4 regions of the Streptomyces sp. NPDC057486 genome follow, and region 2 is predicted to be linked to each of the others. Evidence: riboswitches for the same ligand, from Rfam matches in the RefSeq annotation. Region 2 holds a riboswitch; each other region holds the start of a gene.
The links. Region 2 has a riboswitch for thiamine pyrophosphate ahead of ACFU6I_RS08970 (purine-cytosine permease family protein). Riboswitches for the same ligand answer to the same signal wherever they lie in the genome.
Positions count from the first base shown of each region.

Region 1: linked by a shared signal. The riboswitch ahead of thiO (glycine oxidase ThiO) and the one ahead of ACFU6I_RS08970 (purine-cytosine permease family protein) in region 2 are both predicted to bind thiamine pyrophosphate.
Region 3: linked by a shared signal. The riboswitch ahead of thiC (phosphomethylpyrimidine synthase ThiC) and the one ahead of ACFU6I_RS08970 (purine-cytosine permease family protein) in region 2 are both predicted to bind thiamine pyrophosphate.
Region 4: linked by a shared signal. The riboswitch ahead of ACFU6I_RS29645 (thiamine ABC transporter substrate binding subunit) and the one ahead of ACFU6I_RS08970 (purine-cytosine permease family protein) in region 2 are both predicted to bind thiamine pyrophosphate.

Region 1 covers NZ_JBHVEE010000074.1:32,815-37,697, forward strand. Annotated here, with positions in the region: gene ACFU6I_RS29385 (thiazole synthase) at 1-88, opposite strand, end outside; gene thiS (sulfur carrier protein ThiS) at 91-309, opposite strand; gene thiO (glycine oxidase ThiO) at 306-1,514, opposite strand; TPP riboswitch at 1,512-1,624, opposite strand; gene ACFU6I_RS29400 (hypothetical protein) at 1,676-2,017, shown strand; gene ACFU6I_RS29405 (NAD(P)/FAD-dependent oxidoreductase) at 2,115-3,299, shown strand; gene ACFU6I_RS29410 (peptide-N4-asparagine amidase) at 3,315-3,995, shown strand; gene ACFU6I_RS29415 (Rv2175c family DNA-binding protein) at 4,046-4,411, shown strand; gene thiE (thiamine phosphate synthase) at 4,538-4,883, shown strand, end outside.
Region 2 covers NZ_JBHVEE010000012.1:79,254-84,136, forward strand. Annotated here, with positions in the region: gene ACFU6I_RS08965 (SpoIIE family protein phosphatase) at 121-2,553, shown strand; TPP riboswitch at 2,673-2,767, shown strand; gene ACFU6I_RS08970 (purine-cytosine permease family protein) at 2,759-4,165, shown strand; gene thiM (hydroxyethylthiazole kinase) at 4,226-4,883, shown strand, end outside.
Region 3 covers NZ_JBHVEE010000027.1:68,925-73,807, reverse strand. Annotated here, with positions in the region: gene ACFU6I_RS15610 (SsgA family sporulation/cell division regulator) at 1-86, shown strand, start outside; gene ACFU6I_RS15605 (YibE/F family protein) at 167-1,504, opposite strand; TPP riboswitch at 1,575-1,708, shown strand; gene thiC (phosphomethylpyrimidine synthase ThiC) at 1,701-3,491, shown strand; gene ACFU6I_RS15595 (DUF4241 domain-containing protein) at 3,598-3,831, shown strand; gene ACFU6I_RS15590 (hypothetical protein) at 3,881-4,705, opposite strand.
Region 4 covers NZ_JBHVEE010000075.1:32,227-37,109, reverse strand. Annotated here, with positions in the region: gene ACFU6I_RS29655 (ABC transporter ATP-binding protein) at 1-115, opposite strand, end outside; gene ACFU6I_RS29650 (ABC transporter permease) at 138-1,787, opposite strand; gene ACFU6I_RS29645 (thiamine ABC transporter substrate binding subunit) at 1,904-3,025, opposite strand; TPP riboswitch at 3,100-3,216, opposite strand; gene rlmN (23S rRNA (adenine(2503)-C(2))-methyltransferase RlmN) at 3,258-4,364, opposite strand; gene ACFU6I_RS29635 (hypothetical protein) at 4,782-4,883, shown strand, end outside.

The DNA.
Region 1 (4,883 bases), on a different contig from region 2:
GTACGTCGAGGCTGGGCGCCCCGCCCGTTCCCATGATCAGGCGGGAGCCGAACGTGGTGCCGCCGAGGGCGAAGAGATCGTCGGACATGGTCAGCCTCCCTGGACGGCGGTGAGGACTTCGATCCGGTCGCCGTCGGCGAGGGCGGCGTCCGCCCAGCGGCTGCGCGGGACGACGGTCTCGTTGAGAGCCGCGGCAACCCCGGAGGGCGCCGCCGTCAGAGTCGCGACAAGGGTCTCCAGGGTGGTGCCCGCGGCGATCGAACGGGGATCGCCGTTCACGGAGACGGTGAGCGGAAGGGAGTCGGTCATGCGGGCTGCTCCTGACGTACGGAGGAGGAAGGCGGTACCGGGGCGGGTGCGAACCGTCCGGGGGCGAAGGGGCGGGCCACGGCCGGCAGCTCGCCGGTGGTCAACAGCTCGGCCATGGCGTCACCGGTGACGGGGGTCAGCAGGACGCCGTTGCGGTGGTGGCCGGTGGCGAGGTGGAGGCCGGGCAGGGCGGTGGGGCCGAGCAGCGGGGCGTTGTCGGGGGAGGCGGGGCGAAGGCCGGCCCGGGTCTCGGTGAGCGGCAGTTCGGTGATGCCGGGCACCAGCTCGTGGGCGTCGCGCAGCAGCTCGTACACCCCGCCCGCCGTGACGGTGGTGTCCCAGCCCATCTCCTCGCTGGTCGCGCCGACGACGAGCTCGCCGTTCTCGCGCGGGACGAGATAGACGTGGCTGCCCCGGACCACGGCCCGCACGGTGCGGGTGAGGAACGGCGCGTACGCGGCGGGCACCGTCAGCCGGAGCACCTGTCCCTTTACGGGCCGCACCGGGGGGACGACCTCGTCCGGCAGCCCGGCGAGCCGCCCGCTGCGGCTGCCCGCGGCGAGTACGACCTGGTCGGCGACCAGCTCCGTACCGGCCGCGAGTACGGCTCCGGCGGCCCGGCCCCGTCTCACGCCGAGGCGTTCCACCCAGTCGCGGTGGAAGACCACACCGGCCCGCTCGCAGGCCGTCAGCAGTGCGGCGGCCAGCCGGCGGGGATCGACCTGGTGGTCGCCGTCGACCCGCAGACCGCCGCGTACGCCCGGCGCCAGCATGGGCTCCAGTCGGCGGCACTCACGGCCGGTGAGCCACTCCGACTCCAGCCCCGAACGCTGCTGCAGCGCGTGCAGCTCCCGCAGATGGGCGCGGTCGTCGGAGTCCAGGGCGACCGCCAGGGTGCCACAGGTGCGGAAGCCGATGCCCTGGCCGCTCGCCGCCTCCAGTTCGGCCGCGAAGGCCGGGTAGCGCGCGGCGGACGCGACATTGAGGCCGAGCAGCATCTGCTCGCCGTAGTGGAGTTCGGTGACGGCGGCGAGCATCCCGGCCGCGACCTGGGCGGCCCCGCCGCCCGGTTCGGGGTCGACGACCGCGGTGCGCAGACCGTGCTGCGCAGCCCGCCAGGCGGTCACCAGACCGATGATCCCGCCCCCGATGACGAGGACGTCGGATCCTTGTGCGGATACGGATGTGTTCCCGGAAGAACGCATGGGCGTCCAGCCCCTCCCTTCGCCGGCATGACCCGGATCAGGTTCGTACGGTCGGAGGCCGCCCAGCCTCCCTCTCAGCCCGGTGCGTCCGGGCTCCCGCGAGTGCCTTACGGTGGCCACCCTAGACCCCGTTCCCCGGACCCTGTAAGGGAGCAGTCACCGTGGCCCGTTCGCTCGACGGACTCGTCCTCTCGCCGGTCGCCGACCAGGCGCCGGGCCAGGTCGGCACCCGTACCCGCTTCACGTACCACGAGGCGGACGGCCGGATCTGGGCCGAGTACGCGGGCGGCGACGTGGTCCGGGGCCATCTCGTCGGCACCAGGACCGCCGATCGACTCGACTTCCGGTACGTCCAGTTGAAGCAGGACGGAACGACATCTTCCGGACACTGCATCTCCACCGTCGTCGACCTCGCGGACGGCCGGGTGCGGCTGGACGAGCGGTGGGAGTGGGAGTCGCAGGAGGGCAGCGGGACGAGTGTGGTCGAGGAACTGTCTGGCTGACGGATCGTCAGATGCTTAAGGTGGACAGGTGAGCGAGCAGCAGACTGAGCAGCCGGACCGGCGGACCGAGCGCCGCATCGTCATCGTCGGTGCGGGCATGGCCGGTGTGCAGACCGCCGTGGCCCTGCGGGAACAGGGCTTCACCGGCCCGGTCACCCTGATCGGAGCCGAACCCCACCAGCCCTACGACCGGCCGCCGCTGTCCAAGGCGGTGCTGCTCGGCAAGGCCGAGGACTCCGCCTTCGACATCGACTTCGAGGCGCTCGACATCGAGCTGCAACTGGGCCGCGACGTGACCGGCGTGCGGTCCGCGGCGCACGAACTGGACACCCCGACGGGCCCCGTCCCGTACGACGTCCTGGTCATCGCCACCGGCGCCGAACCGGTCGAGCTCCCGGGCTCGGAGGGTGTGCGCGGCGTCCATCTGCTGCGCACTCTCGACGACGCCGCACGGCTGCGGCCGGTCCTCGGTGAGCAGCACACCGTCGTGGTGGTCGGTGCCGGATGGATCGGCGCGGAGTTCGCCACCGCGGCCCGCGCCGCGGGCTGCGAGGTCACCGTCGTCGAGGCCGCCGACCGGCCGCTCGCGGGCGTCCTGCCCGCCGAGGTCGCCGCCCCGATGGCCCGCTGGTACGGGGAGAGCGGCGCCGAACTCCTCACCGGTGCCCCGGTGGCCCGCATCGAGCCCGGCCGCGTGGTCCTCGCCGACGGCCGCGCACTCGAGGCCGGAGCGGTGGTCGTCGGGATCGGTGCCCGGCCCGCCACCGCCTGGCTGGCCGGCTCCGGCATCGCGCTCGGACCGGACGGATCGGTGACCGCCGACGAAGCGCTGCGCACCTCGCTGCCCGATGTGTACGCCGTCGGGGACTGCGCCTCCTTCCCCTCCGCGCGGTACGGCGCGCGCCTCCTCGTCCACCACTGGGACAACGCCGTCCAGGGGCCGCGGACCGCCGCCGCCAACATCATCGGCGCCGGATCCGGCGGGGCGCCGCAGCCGCTCACGTACGACCCCGTGCCGTACTTCTGGTCCGAGCAGTTCGACCGGTTCGTGCAGTACGCGGGCCATCACGGGGGTGCCGACACGCTGCTGTGGCGCGGCGACCCGGACGGTGCCGCCTGGTCGGTGCTGTGGCTGCGGGACGGCGCGCTGGTCGCCGTCCTCGCCGTCGGCCGGCCACGCGACCTGGCCCAGGGGCGCAAGCTCATCGAGGCGGGGGCGCGGCTCGATCCGGTGCGGGCGGCCGATCCCTCCGTACCGCTGAAATCGACGGTGCGTCAGTAGGAAGCCGACGGATCCGTGACGGGTGCCGGTGTCCAATCCCCTTCGTGCGGACGCCTCTTGGCTGGGCGTCGGCAGGGGGGCTCCACCAGCACCGACGTCACCTTCCCGCGCAGTCCGACCGGCGGGCGCCTGCAGGTCTGCGCACGCGGCGGCTGCGACGAGCAGTGGTTCGACGCGGTCCCCAGCGACCTCTCGGCCACCGCCCCCGACTGCCTCTGCGGCGGCGGCCCCTGCCGAGAGGTGCAGATCACGGCGGACGGGCGCCCTGCGAGCCTCGCCCAGCCGTATCCGGTCGTCCACTCCGGCGGCATCGTGCCGAACCATGACGGGCGGGCGTACCAGCGCACAGCGGTACGCCTGGTCCTACCCCGTCGACGCCGACATGGACATCCCGTTCTACGGCGACTACGACAACTACGACCTGAGGGCCTCCGTCACCCTGCGCCGTGTGCTGATCGACACCTCCCGGACGGGCTCCGCGGGCCCGTGGTGCACGGACGACACCACGCTGCCCGTGCGACCTGGCCCGCACGGGCGGCGTGGTCACCGCCGCGGACGGAGCCTCGGCCGAGAAGTACCGGGGCACCACCGACACCGGAGCCTGTTGCTCGCCTCTCCTGGAGTCGGCCCACGGCTGGGTCACCGGCGACAAGCAGTCCCGTTGCCGCGTCGCGGAGGTGGTTCGCGGGGCCCTGAAGGGATGAGTCCGGGTATCGGCTGTCGGTGCGGGATGGCAGGCTTGTCCTGTGACCGAGATTGACGCAAAGATCGATGCTCTCGTCCCTGCCTGGCTCCACCTCCCCGACATCGCAGAAATGTTCGATGTCGAGGTGACACGGGTGCGGCAGCTGGTCAAGGAAGGCCAGCTCATCGCCGTACGACGTGGTGAGAACCGGGCGCTCCAGGTGCCTGCTGCCTTCATCGACGGCAACAAGGTGGTCAAGGGCCTCTCCGGCACCCTGACGCTCCTGAGGGACGACGGCTTCTCCGACGAAGAGATGCTGGAATGGCTCTTCACCCCTGACCCGACCCTGCCGGGTACCCCCGCACAGGCACTGAGCGAGAATCGCGGCACGGAGGTGAAGCGCCGCGCCCAGGCGCTCGCCGTCTGACCGGGACGACCGCACGAGGGTACGGGCCGTGCGCCTGCGCACGGCCCGCACCGCCGCGTCGAGCCGCCCCGTCGTACCGCTCCGCACCACCGGCCGCACCGCTCCGTCCCAAGGGGGAACCGCACCATGCCCACGCCTCGCGCGCTGCTGTCCGACGCCCGGCTCTATCTGTGCACGGACGCCCGCAGGCGCGAGGGCGACCTCCCCGAGTTCCTCGACGCCGTGCTCTCCTCCGGCGTCGACATCGTCCAGCTGCGCGACAAGGGCATGGAAGCGGCCGAGGAGCTCGAGCACCTCGCGGTCTTCGCCGACGCCTGCAGGCGCCACGGCGCGCTGCTCGCGGTGAACGACCGGGCCGATGTCGCTCATGCCATCGGCTCCGATGTGCTCCACCTCGGCCAGGGGGACCTGCCCGTGCCCGCGGCCCGGGCCATCATCGGCGAGGACGTGGTGATCGGCCGCTCCACACACG
Region 2 (4,883 bases):
CGCGGGGCGGGCGGCACTTCCGACACACGCCCCAGGGCGCGGCGCGCTCAAGAAGTCGGGCACCACCCCGGTCTCTATCATGGGCAGGGAGAGGCCTGGGACGAGGTGGTGCCGGTGCGCGTGCCCAAGGATTCCGGGGGCCTCGACGCAGGGTCGGGAGGCCCTTTGTCGGGGGCGTGCACGGCCATCGCATACGTGGCGGACAACGGCGCGATCATCCTGTGGAGCCCGCAGGCGGAAGCACTTCTTGGATACCCCGCGGAAGACGTCTGCGGAAAGCCGGCGGTGGATCTGCTGACCGCCCGGGCGGACCGGGAAACGGCAGTGGCTGCCCAGGCACGGCATACGGCCGGGCAGAGCTGGGACGGCGTACTGGGCATGAGGCACCGCGACGGGCACGAGGTGTCGGTGGCGGTGCGCGTGCGGCCGCTGCTCAGCAAGGAGGGCCGGGCCGGCTGGTCCGTCAGGGCCGCCGACGCGCGGGCGGTGGAGCGGGAGGAGGTCGACCGCGCGATCCTGGAGGCGCTCTTCAGCCAGTCCCCGATCCCGGTGACCGTCATGGACACCGAGCTGCGGTACCTGTGGGTGAACGCCGCGACGGAGCGCGTGACCGGCCTGCCCGCCGAACGGCTCATCGGCCGTCGCATCGGCGATGACTCACCGGACTCGGCCCCGACGATCGACCGGGTCCTGAGCCGGGTGCGGGACACCGGCGAGCCGGTGGTCGACTTCCAGGTGCACAGCCGGCTTGCGTCCGATCCGGACCGCGACCACGTGTTTTCCGCCTCCTCCTTCCGGCTGACAGACCCGGCCGACCGCGTCCTGGGCATGTGCCAGATGTACGTCGACATCACCGACGGCTATCAGGCCCAGCAGCGGCTGGCGCTGCTGACCGAGGCCGGCGTGCGCATCGGCACCACGCTGGACGTGAAGCGCACGGCGCAGGAACTGGCCGACGCGGCAGTTCCCGGACTCGCGGACTTCGTCGCCATCGACCTGCTGGAGGCAACGGTGCGGGGCGAGGAACCGGCCCCCGGGCCGGTGGCAGGAGGGGTGCGTGCGCGCCGATCGGGACTCCGCTCCATCCGCGACCACGCCCCGGAGGCCGTGTTCGTGGTGGGCGAGGCAGTGGCGTTCCACCCGGGCACTCCACAGGTCCGGAGCCTGGCCACCGGGCAATCGGTCCTGGTGCGGAAACTGGACCCCGACGAGTGGTTCGTCCATGACACCCGGCGGGCCGAGAAGATCCGCAGGTTCCGTTTCCACTCGTACATGGTGGTGCCGCTGCGGGCTCGCGGCATCACGCTGGGCGTTGCCACCTTCGGCCGCAACCGGGATCCTCGGCCCTACGACGAAGGGGACCTGTCCCTCGCCGAGGACTTCTCGTCCCGCGCCGCGGTATGCATCGACAACGCCCGCCGCTACACCCGCGAGCACAACACCGCCCTGGCCCTGCAGCACAGCCTGCTGCCGCACGATCTACCCGATTTCCCCGCCGTCGAGACCGCCCACCGGTATCTGCCGGCCGCCGCGCACGCCGGAGCGGGCGGGGACTGGTTCGACGTCCTGCCCCTGTCGGGAGCCCGCGTCGCCCTGGTCGTCGGAGACGTCACCGGCCACGGCCTGCACGCGGCGGCCGTCATGGGGCGGCTGCGCACCGCCGTCCATACACTGGCCGACCTCGACCTCCCTCCCGACGAGGTCCTCACCCAGCTCGACGACCTCGTCATCCGTCTCATCGAGGAGGATCCCGACTGCGAGGGCGCCACGTGTCTGTACTCCGTCTACGACCCCGTCTCGCGCATCTGCGCGTTCGCGCGCGCCGGTCATCCGCCACCCGTCCTGGTGCAGCCCGACGGCGCGGTGGAGATCCTCGACGACATCCCGCCCGGACCGCCCCTGGGGCTGGGCGGTCTCCCCTTCGAAACCGCTGAACGCCGTCTCGCGGACAGCTCTGTCCTGGCGCTCTACACGGACGGCCTCATCGAAGCACCCGGCCGGGATGTCGACGCCGGGCTCGACCGGCTGTCCCGCACCATGGCCGGCCCCACCCGACCGCTCGAACAGCTCTGCGATGCCGTAGTGGCCTCCCTGCTGTCGGAGCACCGATCCGATGACGCTGCCCTGCTGCTTGCCCGCACCCGTGTGCTGGAAGCGGGCCGGGTCGTCTCCTGGGAACTGCCGGTCGACCCCGCGGAGGTCGCCCACGCCCGCAACCTCACTACCCGTCAGCTCGCCACGTGGGGCTTGGAACCACTCACTTTCACCACCGAGCTGATGGTCAGTGAGCTGGTCACCAACGCCATCAGGCACGCGCACGGCCCCATCGCCCTGCGTCTCATCCGCGCCGCAGCCCTCATCTGCGAAGTCTCCGACGGCAGCCTCAGCGCCCCGCATCTGCGCCGCGCACGCACCGGGGACGAGGGCGGCCGCGGCCTGTTCCTGGTGGCCCAGCTCGCCTCCCGTTGGGGCGCCCGCTACGACCGCGACGGCAAGACCATATGGGCCGAGCAGGCTCTTTCTCCTGTCGAAGCGCCGGCTCCGGCGTTGTGACGCTCCGGCAGAGGCCTCCGTGAGCCGACCGTGCATCGGCGCCACGGACGAACCCACCGCGTCGTTGCCACGCACTCCTGCGCACAGGTGTTCACAGGGATGGGGCTAGTCTGTCCGTCGTACCGGACACGGGGTGCCCCACCCGAGGGCTGAGATCACACCCGTCGAACCTGAACCAGTTCGTACTGGCGGAGGGATGTCTTCCATGCCTTTGACGCATGTTTCCGGCGGGCTGCCCGCCGACGGCCGGCAGACCGTCTTCGACGGGCGGATGCCGGCGGCCCCCGGCGACCTCCGCGTCGAGACGCACGGCATCGAGCCGGTCCCCGAGAGCAACCGCTACGGCGGTCCCGGGCGCCTGTTCACCGTGTGGTTCGCTCCCAACCTGACCATGACCGGTGTGTTCACCGGCACTGTCGGCATCGCCCTCGGCCTGGACTTCGCCACCGCGCTCGTCGCCGTCGTGCTGGGCACCGTGCTCGGCGCGGTGCCCACCGCCTACCTGGGTACCTGGGGGAGCCAGACCGGCGCCGGGCAACTGCCGCTGGCCCGGCTCGCCTTCGGCCGGGCCGTCACGGTACCCGGCATTCTGCAGTGGCTGTCCTCGGTCGCCTGGGACGCGCTGATCGGGCTGTTCGGCGGGGACGCGCTCGCGCGACTGTGCGGCTGGCCGTTCTGGCTCGGCGTCCTGGCCATGATGGTGGCCCAAGGCGCCCTCGGTGTGCTGGGCTACGAGGCCATCCACCGGCTTCAGATCGTCATGACCTTCGTGCTCGCGGCCGCGTTCGCACTGATCGCCTGGCGGTTGCTCGACGGTGTCCACCCGGTCGGCTCGGGCACCGCCCACGGCGCCGACCAGGCCGGCGCGTTCGTCCTGACCAGTACCATCGCGCTGAGCCTGACTCTGTCCTGGGCTCCGTACGCCAGCGACTTCAGCCGCTATCTGCCACGCACCGCCTCACGCCCACGCATGTTCTGGTTCACGCTGCTGGGCCTTGTGGTGTCCTTCGTGGCGGTACAGGCCCTCGGGTTGTTGGGCGCGTCCGTACTGACGGACCAGACCGCCGCGGGTGTGGACAAGCTGCTGGGCGGTGGCGCGCTGGGTGCGTTCGGACTGCTCGCCGTGGCACTGGCGGCCCTCTGCAGCAACGCCATGAACGACTACAGCGGTTCCTTGGCCCTGCAGACCGTCGGAGTGCGCCTCCCGCGCCCGGCGGCCGCCGCCCTCGCCGCCGTGCTCGGCTTCCCCCTGGTGCTGTGGATGCACGCTGCCGACACCACTGCCCGCTTCCAGAACGTGCTGCTGTTCGTCGGTTACTGGATTCCCGGGTTCGTGGCGATCGTCATCGTCGACTGGCTCGCACGGGCCCGAGCACGGGGCGGCGCCGCGATCGACCTCGCCGCCGAGACCGCCCGGCCGCAGTCCGGATGGGCCCCGTTGCTGGCCTTCGCCGTCGCCTTCGCCGCGGCCGTGCCGTTCATGGACACCAGTCTGTACGTGGGTCCGGTGGCGGCCGCCCTGCACGGCGCCGACCTCTCGTACTACGTGGCGTTCCTCGTCGCGCTCGCCGTCTACGCGCCGCTGCGGCTGCGCCCCCGCCCGCAGGACTGACCTGCCGCCGGCCCCGGCGTCCGAACACCCCCTCCCCTCCCCCCCACGGAGCGATATCCCATGCCCCCGACATCCGCCGATCACACCGCCTTCGCCCCGCAGGCCCTCGCCCGCGTCCGGGCGGACTCCCCTCTGGTTCAGTGCCTGACCAACTCGGTGGTCACGGGCTTCACCGCCAACGTCCTGCTGGCGCTGGGCGCCTCACCGGCCATGGTCGACATTCCGCAGGAGGCCGGCCCGTTCGCCCGGATCGCCTCGGGTGTCCTGATCAATCTCGGCACCCCGCATGCGGAGCAGCGCTCCGCCATGGTCGAGGCCGCGCGGGCAGCGACGTCGGCCGGTACCCCGTGGGTCCTCGACCCGGTGGCGGTCGGCGCGCTACCGGTGCGCACCGCGCTGGCACGCGAGCTCCTGGAGCTGCGACCGACGGTGATCCGGGGCAACGCGTCCGAGATCATCGCGCTCGCGGGCGCGTGCGACGGCGGCCGCGGCGTGGACTCCTCCCACGGCGTCGAGGCCGCCGAGGAATCAGCACGCGAGCTGGCCCGTACAGCCGACTGTGTGGTCGCCGTCTCCGGACCCGTGGACTTCGTCACCGACGGGGTTCGCAGCGCCCGGATCGCCAACGGGGACGCCCTGTTGACCCGGGTGACAGGTGGCGGCTGCGCGCTGGGTGCGGTGATGGCAGCCTTCGCAGCAGTCGACGAGGACCGGTTCG
Region 3 (4,883 bases), on a different contig from region 2:
GGCAGGAGTGCACGCTGAGTGACTTCGAGGGCAGCCTGGAAGAGGCGCTGGGCCGGATCCTGGCCAAGGAACAGAACGCCGGCTGAGGAAGACTGCGTGCACGGCCCACCGGCCGATCGAACGTCGTATCTGCCGAACGGGTGATATGTGCTCCGCGTCGAGGTGCTCAATGCCTCGCCCTGCGACGCCGGCCCCTCCCGCCCCGCACGGGTGCCGAAGCTCCTGCTTCCGCGCCGAGCCCTGTGCGGTCCGCGGAGACGACCAGTGCCGCGAGCGCCGTAGTCACCGGCACCGAGGCGACCAGTCCGATCGAGCCGACCAGCGTCCGGACGATCTCCTCCGCCACCAACTCGCTGTTGGCCACCGCCCCCACGCTGCTCTGCGCGATCGAGAACAGCAGCAGGAGGGGAAGCGCGGCGCCCGCGTAGGCGAGTACCAGCGTATTGACCACCGAGGCGATGTGGTCGCGACCGATCCTGATCCCTGCCCGGTACAGCTTTCGCGCACCCATGGCCGGGTCCGCCTGGTGCAGCTCCCAGACCGCCGATGTCTGGGTGACCGTCACGTCGTCGAGCACACCGAGCGAACCGATGATGACGCCGGCCAGCAGCAGGCCGCTCATGTCGATGTGCGGGTAGAGGCCGTGGATCAGACCGGTGTTGTCGTCGGTGTTCCCGGTCAGGCTCGCCCAGCCGATGAAGAGCGAACCGAGCAGCCCGATCAGCAGCAGTGAGATCAGCGTGCCGATGACCGCGACCGAGGTACGGGCGGTCAGACCGTGGCACATGTAGAGCGCGATGAGCATGATCGCGCTGGCCCCGATGACTGCGACGAGCAGCGGATTCGACCCTTGCAGGATCGCGGGGAGGATGAACAGGGTCAGTACGGCGAACGACACGGCGAGCGCGACCAGCGCCATCAACCCACGCATTCTGCCGACGACGACCACTGCGAGAGCGAAGATCCCGGCCAGCAGTGCCATCGGGAACTTCCGGTCCACATCCGTCACGGAGTACTGCAGGTCATGGGGCGCGTCCGGGGCGTACGCCACGACCACCCCCTGACCCTCGCGCAGCTGCCGGGGGGCATCGGGCTGAACGATCTCGACGAACGTGCGCCCCTTGTCGTGCCCGGTCGTCACCTCGACCGTGGCCTTCTCGCACAGACCTGGTTCCTGGCCGGCGCCCGCGCCCCCCGATGGCGTGGTGGTGCCGCCCGTGACCGGTGTCTGCGCGGCGTTCACGTCCTTGCAGTCGACCTTGTCGACGCTCACCACCTTGCCCTGCTGGGTCTGCCGGTCGAAACCGACACCGGTGCGCTCGTGCGCGGGTGCACCGCCCGGCCAGAGGACCATCAGGCCGACGACGACCGCCGTGGCGAAGGGGATCAGCACGGCCGCGATGACCTTGCGCAGATGTTTGGAGACCGGTGCAGCGGGGCCATGGCTGTGCGAATGCCCGTGCTGATGGTCCTGTGATTCGGGGGGGCTCTGGAGGGACGTCACCGGGCGATCATCGCAAGAAGCTACAGGCCCTCTGTCCAGCACGCCGGAACAGGCGCTAGCGTGGTGGCACCTTTGCACACGCGGGAGCTCGGAGCACCGGGCTGAGAGGGCGCTGATATCCGTACATCCGTACGGGACAGGCTGCGCCGACCGCCGAACCTGTTACCGGGTAATGCCGGCGTAGGGAGTAGGTCTCATGACCACATCGGACGCACGCACGCCTGCCTCGAATCAGAGCGACGAGGCCGGAAAGTCCATCGGCTGGCACAAGGGATACGTCCAGGGCCCGCGCCCGGACCTCCAGGTGCCGGTGCGAAAGGTGCACCTCACCAACGGCAAGGACGTGACGCTGTACGACACGTCGGGGCCGTACACCGATCCCGCCACCGAAACCGACGTACGTCGCGGTCTCGCACCCCTGCGCGAGAACTGGATCATTGCCCGTGGCGACACCGAGGAGTACGCGGGCCGCCCCGTCCGCCCCGAGGACGACGGGCTCAAGCACACCTCGCCGCGCGGCGGACTGCGTAACCTCGACGCCGTCTTCCCCGGCCGTCCGCGTCAGCCGCGCCGCAGCCGTGACGGGCAGCCCGTCACCCAGCTCGCGTATGCCCGCCGGGGCGAGATCACCCCGGAGATGGAGTACGTGGCGATCCGGGAGAACGTCGAACCCGAGGTCGTACGCGAGGAGATCGCGGCGGGCCGGGCGGTCCTGCCGGCCAACGTCAACCACCCGGAGATCGAGCCGATGATCATCGGCAAGCGGTTCCTGGTGAAGGTCAACGCCAACATCGGCAACTCCGCGGTCACTTCCTCCATCGAGGAGGAGGTCGAGAAGATGACCTGGGCGACGCGATGGGGCGCCGACACGGTCATGGACCTCTCCACCGGCCGCAATATTCACACCACCCGTGAGTGGGTGCTCCGCAACTCCCCCGTGCCGATCGGCACCGTGCCCCTCTACCAGGCCCTCGAAAAGGTCGACGGCAGGGCGGAGGAACTGACCTGGGAGATCTACAAGGACACCGTGATCGAGCAGGCCGAGCAGGGCGTCGACTACATGACGGTCCACGCCGGCGTGCGGCTGCCGTATGTCCCGCTCACCGCCCGGCGCAAGACCGGGATCGTATCCCGCGGTGGGTCGATCATGGCCGCGTGGTGCCTGGCGCACCACAAGGAATCGTTCCTGTACGAGAACTTCGAGGAGCTCTGCGAGATCCTCGCGACGTACGACGTGACGTATTCGCTGGGCGACGGACTGCGCCCCGGTTCGATCGCCGATGCCAACGACGAGGCGCAGTTCGCGGAACTGCGCACGCTGGGCGAGCTCAACTCGGTCGCCAAGCGGTTCGGCGTCCAGACCATGATCGAGGGCCCGGGCCATGTCCCGATGCACAAGATCAAGGAGAACATCGACCTCCAGCAGGAGATCTGCGAGGAGGCGCCGTTCTACACGCTCGGCCCGCTGACCACCGATATCGCCCCTGCGTACGACCACATCACCTCGGGCATCGGCGCGGCGATGATCGCCTGGTGGGGGACGGCGATGCTCTGTTACGTGACGCCCAAGGAGCACCTGGGCCTGCCCAACCGGGACGACGTGAAGACGGGCGTCATCACCTACAAGATCGCGGCCCACGCCGCGGACCTCGCCAAGGGGCACCCGGGGGCGCAGGACTGGGACGACGCACTGTCGGACGCGCGGTTCGAGTTCCGCTGGGAGGACCAGTTCAACCTGGCACTCGACCCGGACACCGCGCGGGAGTTCCACGACGAGACGCTGCCGGCCGAGCCGGCGAAGACGGCCCACTTCTGTTCGATGTGCGGCCCGAAGTTCTGCTCGATGAAGATCAGCCGAAGCATCTCGGAGCAGTTCGGCGGCGACGAGCCCGCGGCGACCGAGGCCGAGATCGCCGAGGGCATGATGAAGAAGTCGGCGGAGTTCGCGGCCGCCGGCAACCGGGTGTACCTCCCGCTCACCGACTGAGTGGCCGTACCGGAACGGCCCGCGGCCCCCGGAGACCACCGGGGGAGCCGCGGGCCGCTCCACCGGCCACCCGCCGGCTGTCGGTGGTAGCCGTCACGGTTCCCGCGTGTGCCGGGCCGGATGGGGAGGCGCAGAGGTGAGTGACGCTCCTGTCATGTCCTGGGAGACGGCCCTGGGTACGGATGACGATGTCCGGCTGCTCGGGGACGGCGAGGCGCATGGATTCAGCACGGACGGCACCACCGGCTGCGTCGCCGACGCCGCAGCCGTGCGGCCGGGAGAACGGCAGGCCACTGGAGCCCGGTGCGGTGGGTCACTGTGGCGAAGGTGCACGTTGTAGAGCTCTTCGTGCGCGGTGTCCACGAGGCAGACCGGGTCGCGGCGCCCGGTCAGTCCGGTTCGTGTTCCGGGCCGCCGAATTCCGGGCTGGTGAAGTCCGGGCTCGTGAACGACGGGCGGGGGCCTGCCGCCGGCCCGTCGTCCGGCCCCGTGAAGTCCGGTCTGCTGTAGCCGATCTTCGGGATTCGGTTGGCCGACGGTTGCGGTGCGCGCGATGCGGCACGTGCGGTGGGATCGGCGAGTGCGTCGCGCAGGAACGGCAGGATGCCGCGCTCCAGCAGCGCATGACGCCAGGCCTCCCTGGCGCGCGCCACCTCCTCCGGCAGCTCGTCCTCGGCGTCCTCGGCGGGCAGCGCGGTCGATCCGTTGCGCAGCGCCGTAATGAGCAGTCCGACGGCGGCGGCCAGTATCGCGGCCGCAGTGACTGCCGCGAAGAACCACCCGGCGGCGACCATGGTGTCGGCGAACGAGGGGGGTCGGCTGAGCATCTTCAGCAGGTATCCGACCAGCAGGAAGATCAGTGCGGCGGTGCCCGCGAGCATCGGCGCCAGGACCGTGACGACCGCCCCTATGCCGGCGCCCGGCCGGTCCGGATCGTCCGCGTCGGAGCCGAGGCCCGAGCCCTGGGCGGAGTCGGCGGCCGGTCCGCGCAGCTCTTCGCGGGCCTTCACATAGTGGTCGTACTCGGTGGCCGCCGCCGTGGTGATCAGCGCCGTGGCGTTCAGTGCCATGGTGCGCAGCTGTTCCGCGTTGAGCCGTTCGCCGACTCCGGCGAGATCCGGTCGTTCGTGAGCGTGCCGTAGCGCGTCACCGAGGATCCGCTCGTACTCGGGTCGGTCCTCGGCCAGCAGGTGCGGAGCGCTGTTCATGTGCATCCCCCGATGCTCCGTTGGGCCTGACTACCCGCTTTGGCCGGGCAGTTGGGCGGAAACGGAGGAGAGCCTGCTACTGATACGCCGATGGTAGAGCGCCCACGGCACGGGGTGACAGGGGGTTTCCGTAAATAGGCCCAGTGTTCGGCGTGGTCAGGTTGTGGATGCGTCTTCCCCGAAG
Region 4 (4,883 bases), on a different contig from region 2:
CGCTGCCGCTGGGCCCCAGGACACAGACGATCTCGTGGTCCGCAACCTTCAGATCCACCGCGTCGAGCGCCGCCCGCTTCCCGAAGCGGACAGTGGCGGATTCCAGTGTCAGCATGTCCAGAACACCCCGAGCATCGTCAGAACTCCCCGGACCGGTCCGGGCGGATACGTTCGAGCAGCAGCAGCGACACCGCGCACACCAGCATCAGAATCGTGCTGAGCGCCATCGCCTGCCCGTAGTTGAGCTCCCCGGACCGTCCCAGCAGCCGCGCCACGGCGACCGGCAAAGTCGGGTTGTCGGCCCGCGCGATGAACACCGTCGCCCCGAACTCGCCGAGCGACACGGCGAACGCGAAGCCCGCCGCGACCAGCACCGCTCTTCGCACCAGCGGCAGATCGACCTCGCGCCAGGCCCGCAGCGGCGACGCCCCGAGCACCGCCGCCGCCTCCCGGAGCCGCCCGTCCACCGCCCGCAGGACCGGCAGCATCGTCCGTACGACGAAGGGAACGCCGACCAGCGCCTGGGCAAGCGGCACCAGGATCCACGAAGTCCTCAGATCCAGCGGGGGCTTGTCCAGGGTGATCAGAAAGCCGAAGCCGACGGTGACGGCGGACACCCCGAGAGGCAGCATCAGCAGCGCGTCGAAACCGCGGACCAGCCGCCCGGCCAGGGGGTTCCCCCCGGCCGAGTCCGTTCGAGACCGGGGGAGCGTCAGCGCGGCCGCCGCGAGCCCGCCGACGAGCAGCGCGATCGCAGTCGCGACCAGCGCGTACCGCAGTGAGTTCCCGATCGCTTCGAGAGGCGCGACCAGGAACGTGCTGCCGCTCGCCTCCACGGACTGCAGGGCGCGGTAGTAGCCGAAGCCGTAGCCGCCGGGGGCGTCCAGCGAACGCTCCACGAGCACACCGAGCGGCAGCAGGATCAGCACCAGCACGGTCAGCAGGACCCCACCGAGCAGCGCCCACTGCCCGGTGCCGCGCGGCCTGCGGGAGGTCTGCGCAGGATCGACCAGCTTCAGCGCCGTTTCCCTGCGCCGCACGGTCCACGCGTGCACGGCCAGGATCGCGCCGACCGCGGCGAACTGGACCAGCGTCAGCACGGCGGCCGTCGGAAGGTCGAGGAGCTGGGCGGTCTGCCGGTAGATCTCGACCTCCAGCGTGGAGTAGGCCGGACCGCCGAGGATCTGCACCACCCCGAAGGAGGTGAACGTGAAGAGGAAGACCATCAGCCCGGCGGCGGCCACTGCGGGCGCGAGGGCCGGCAGAGTGACCCGCCGCCATGCCGCGAACCGCCCGGCGCCCAGCACGCGGGCAGCCTCCTCCTGCCGCGGGTCGAGCTGCGACCACAGCCCGCCGACGGTCCGCACGACGACCGCGTAGTTGAAGAAGACATGGGCGAGCAGGATCGCCCACACCGTGGTGTCGAGACGCACACCCGCCAGTTCGTCGAGGAAACCGCCGCGCCCCAGCAACGCCAGAAAGGCCGTCCCCACGACGACGGTCGGCAGAACGAACGGCACGGTGACGACCGCCCGCAGCACCTCCTTGCCGGGGAAGTCGAAGCGGGCGAAGACATACGCGCCGGGCAGCGCGATCAGCAGGGTCAGCGCGGTCGACGCGAGGGCCTGCCAGGTGGTGAACCAGAGGACGTCGAGGATGTCCGGCCTGGTCAGCACCTCGCCGATCCGGCTGAACTGCCAGGCGCCGTCGGCCTTCAGCCCGCGGCCGACGATCGCGACGACGGGACGGGCGAAGAACAGCGCGAAGAACGCGACGGGCACGGCCATCAGACCGAGCCGCACCACGCTCCCCCGCCACGCCCCTGCGCGCCGGGGGGCCGCCAGCCGGGTCCGGTCGCGCGAGCCCTTCCCGCCCGCGCCCGGACCGCGTACGGGAGTCTTCGCTACTTCACTACGAGCGAGGACCACGACTGGACCCACTGCTCACGGTTCTTGGCGATGGCGTCCGGGGCCACTGTGGCGGGCCTGTCGACCGTCGCGCCGAACTCCGTGAAGAGCTCCGGCAGCTTCGCGTCCTTGGTGACCGGGTTCACGAACATGTTGAGCGGCATGTCCTCCTGGAACTTCTTGCTGATCAGGAAGTCCAGCAGCGCCTTGCCGCCCGCCTCGTTCTTCGCGCCGTTCAGCAGACCGGCGAACTCGATCTGACGGAAGCACGTCCCGGTCGCGACGCCGGTCGGAGCCTCGCTCGGCTGCGGCTTCGCATAGAGCACCTCGACCGGCGGGCTGGAGGCGTACGAGACGACGAGCGGCCGGTCCGCCTTGGCCTTCTTGCCGCCCGCGGACCCGGAGAACTCCTCGTTGTACGCCTGCTCCCAGCCGTCGACCACCTTCACGCCGTTGCTCTTCAGCTTCTTCCAGTAGTCCTGGTATCCGCTCTCGCCGTAGGTGGCCACGGTGCCGAGGAGGAAGCCGAGACCGGGCGACGAGGTCGCGGCGTTCTCCGTGACGAGAAGGTTCTTGTACGCGGGCTTCGCCAGGTCGTCGAAGGTCTTCGGCGGCGCGAGCTTCTTGTCGGCGAAGTACTTCTTGTCGTAGTTGATACAGATGTCACCGGTGTCGATCGGGGTGACCCGGTGCTTGGCCGCGTCCAGCTGGGAGTCGGCCGAGACCCGGTCGATGCCCTTCGCCTCGTACGGAGTGAACAGTCCGTTGTCGAGGGCGCGGGAGAGCAGCGTGTTGTCGACGCCGAAGAACACATCACCGCGCGGGGAACCCTTGGTCAGGATCTCCTGGTTGAGAGCGGCGCCTGCGTCACCGCTCTTCAGCACCTTGACCGTGTAGCCGGTCTCCTGCGTGAACGCCTTCAGTACGTCCTTGGAGGCGTTGAACGAGTCGTGGCTGACAAGGGTCACGGTCTTCGAACCGGAGCCCTTGGTGTCGCCGGCCCCCGAGGCCGAGTCGTCGGAACTGCCGCAGCCGGCAAGTGCCGTGACGCCGAGCGCGGCGGCGACGGCCGTCGCCGCGAGCCGCTTGGTCCCACGCGTGGTGCGGGTGGTGCTCATTATGAATTCCTCCTGGGTTTTGACCAGGAAGAGACGCGGCCCTGCCCCTGTGGAAGCGGGCAGGGCGCAACAGCATGAGTTGATGACCGAACTTCCTACCCGGAATGACCCGGGCGAGGTTCAGAGGGTCTGCGGCCAACCTGTCCTCGGTGCCGCACTCTCAGCGCTGTGGCGCTCCCCTGTCGGAATATGAAGTTGATTTCCGGCCCAGGTTACACGGGCCCTTTCGGCCTCAGCGCTCGGATGCCGCCAACTGCCCGCAGGCCCCGTCGATCTCCTGGCCGCGGGTGTCCCGCACGGTGACGGGCACTCCGTGGGACGCGATCGCGTCGACGAACGCCTTCTCGTCCTCGGGCCGGGAGGCGGTCCACTTCGAGCCGGGCGTCGGGTTGAGCGGGATCAGGTTCACATGGACCCGCTTGCCCTTGAGGAGCCGGCCGAGCAGGTCACCGCGCCAGGCCTGGTCGTTGATGTCGCGGATCAGCGCGTACTCGATGGAGATCCGGCGGCCGGACTTCTCCGCGTACTCCCACGCCGCGTCCAGCACCTCGCGTACCTTCCAGCGCGTGTTCACCGGCACGAGCGTGTCCCGCAACTCGTCGTCCGGCGCGTGCAGCGAGACGGCGAGACGGCACTTGAAGCCCTCGTCGGCAAAGCGCAGCATGGCCGGCACCAGGCCCACGGTGGAGACGGTGATGCCGCGCTGCGAGAGACCGAGACCGTCCGGCTCCGGGTCGGTCAGCCGGCGAATCGCGCCGACCACCCTCTTGTAGTTGGCGAGCGGCTCGCCCATGCCCATGAAGACGATGTTGGAGAGCCGCGCGGGCCCGCCCGGAACCTCTCCGTCACGCAACGCCCGCATGCCGTCCACGATCTGGTGGACGATCTCGGCGGTCGACAGGTTGCGGTCCAGACCGGCCTGCCCCGTCGCGCAGAACGGGCAGTTCATCCCGCATCCGGCCTGCGACGAGATGCACATGGTCACCCGCTCCGGGTAGCGCATCAGGACGGACTCGACCAGCGTCCCGTCGTGCAGCTTCCACAGCGTCTTACGGGTGGTGTCGTCATCGCAGCTGATGTGCCGGACCACGGACATCAGGTCGGGGAACATCGCCTCGGCGAGCTTGTCCCGCGAACCGGCCGGGATGTTGGTCCACTCGGCCGGGTCGTGCGCGTACCGCGCGAAGTAGTGCTGCGACAGCTGCTGCGCGCGGAACGGCTTCTCGCCGATCGCGGCGACGGCTTCCTTGCGCTCGGCGGGCGTGAGGTCGGCGAGGTGCCGCGGTGGCTTCTTGGCTCCGCGGGGCGCGACGAAAGTGAGTTCTCCGGGCTTAGGCATGGTCCGTCCAGTGTCGCAGACACGCCGTGGCGGTAGAGGCCTCCACCGGCCCAGGAGGGACGAGGGGCCCACGAGCCCGGTCGACGTCGGCCGTCGTCAGTCGACGTCGACGGCCTTTTGACGACCCACGGACGGCCCGGCCGCGCGCAGGACAGTGACCGATCGCACCACAGACAGGTGGTGCGCACAACGACCCACCGCACCCTAGAATCGAATATGTGTCCGAAAACTGCTCTCGCCCGGATCGCCCGCGCATCGTTCGCGAGTGCCAGACGTACCAGCTGGGCGAACCGGTCGCGCCATGCCGAACCGGAGAAATGCCGGGCTGAGGCACACAGGGGTACCCGCCCTGCCTCCATCGGCACCCGCCCGTGCCCGTACTGCCGACCCGACAGAGCCAAGAGAGCGAGGAGTGCTTTGAGCCGCGAGCTGCCGGACCCCGAGGACACGCGCGACGCACCGATCGTCGTGCACCGAGCAGCAGGAGCGGGTGGCCGTCGAGTGACGATCCGCGCTCGG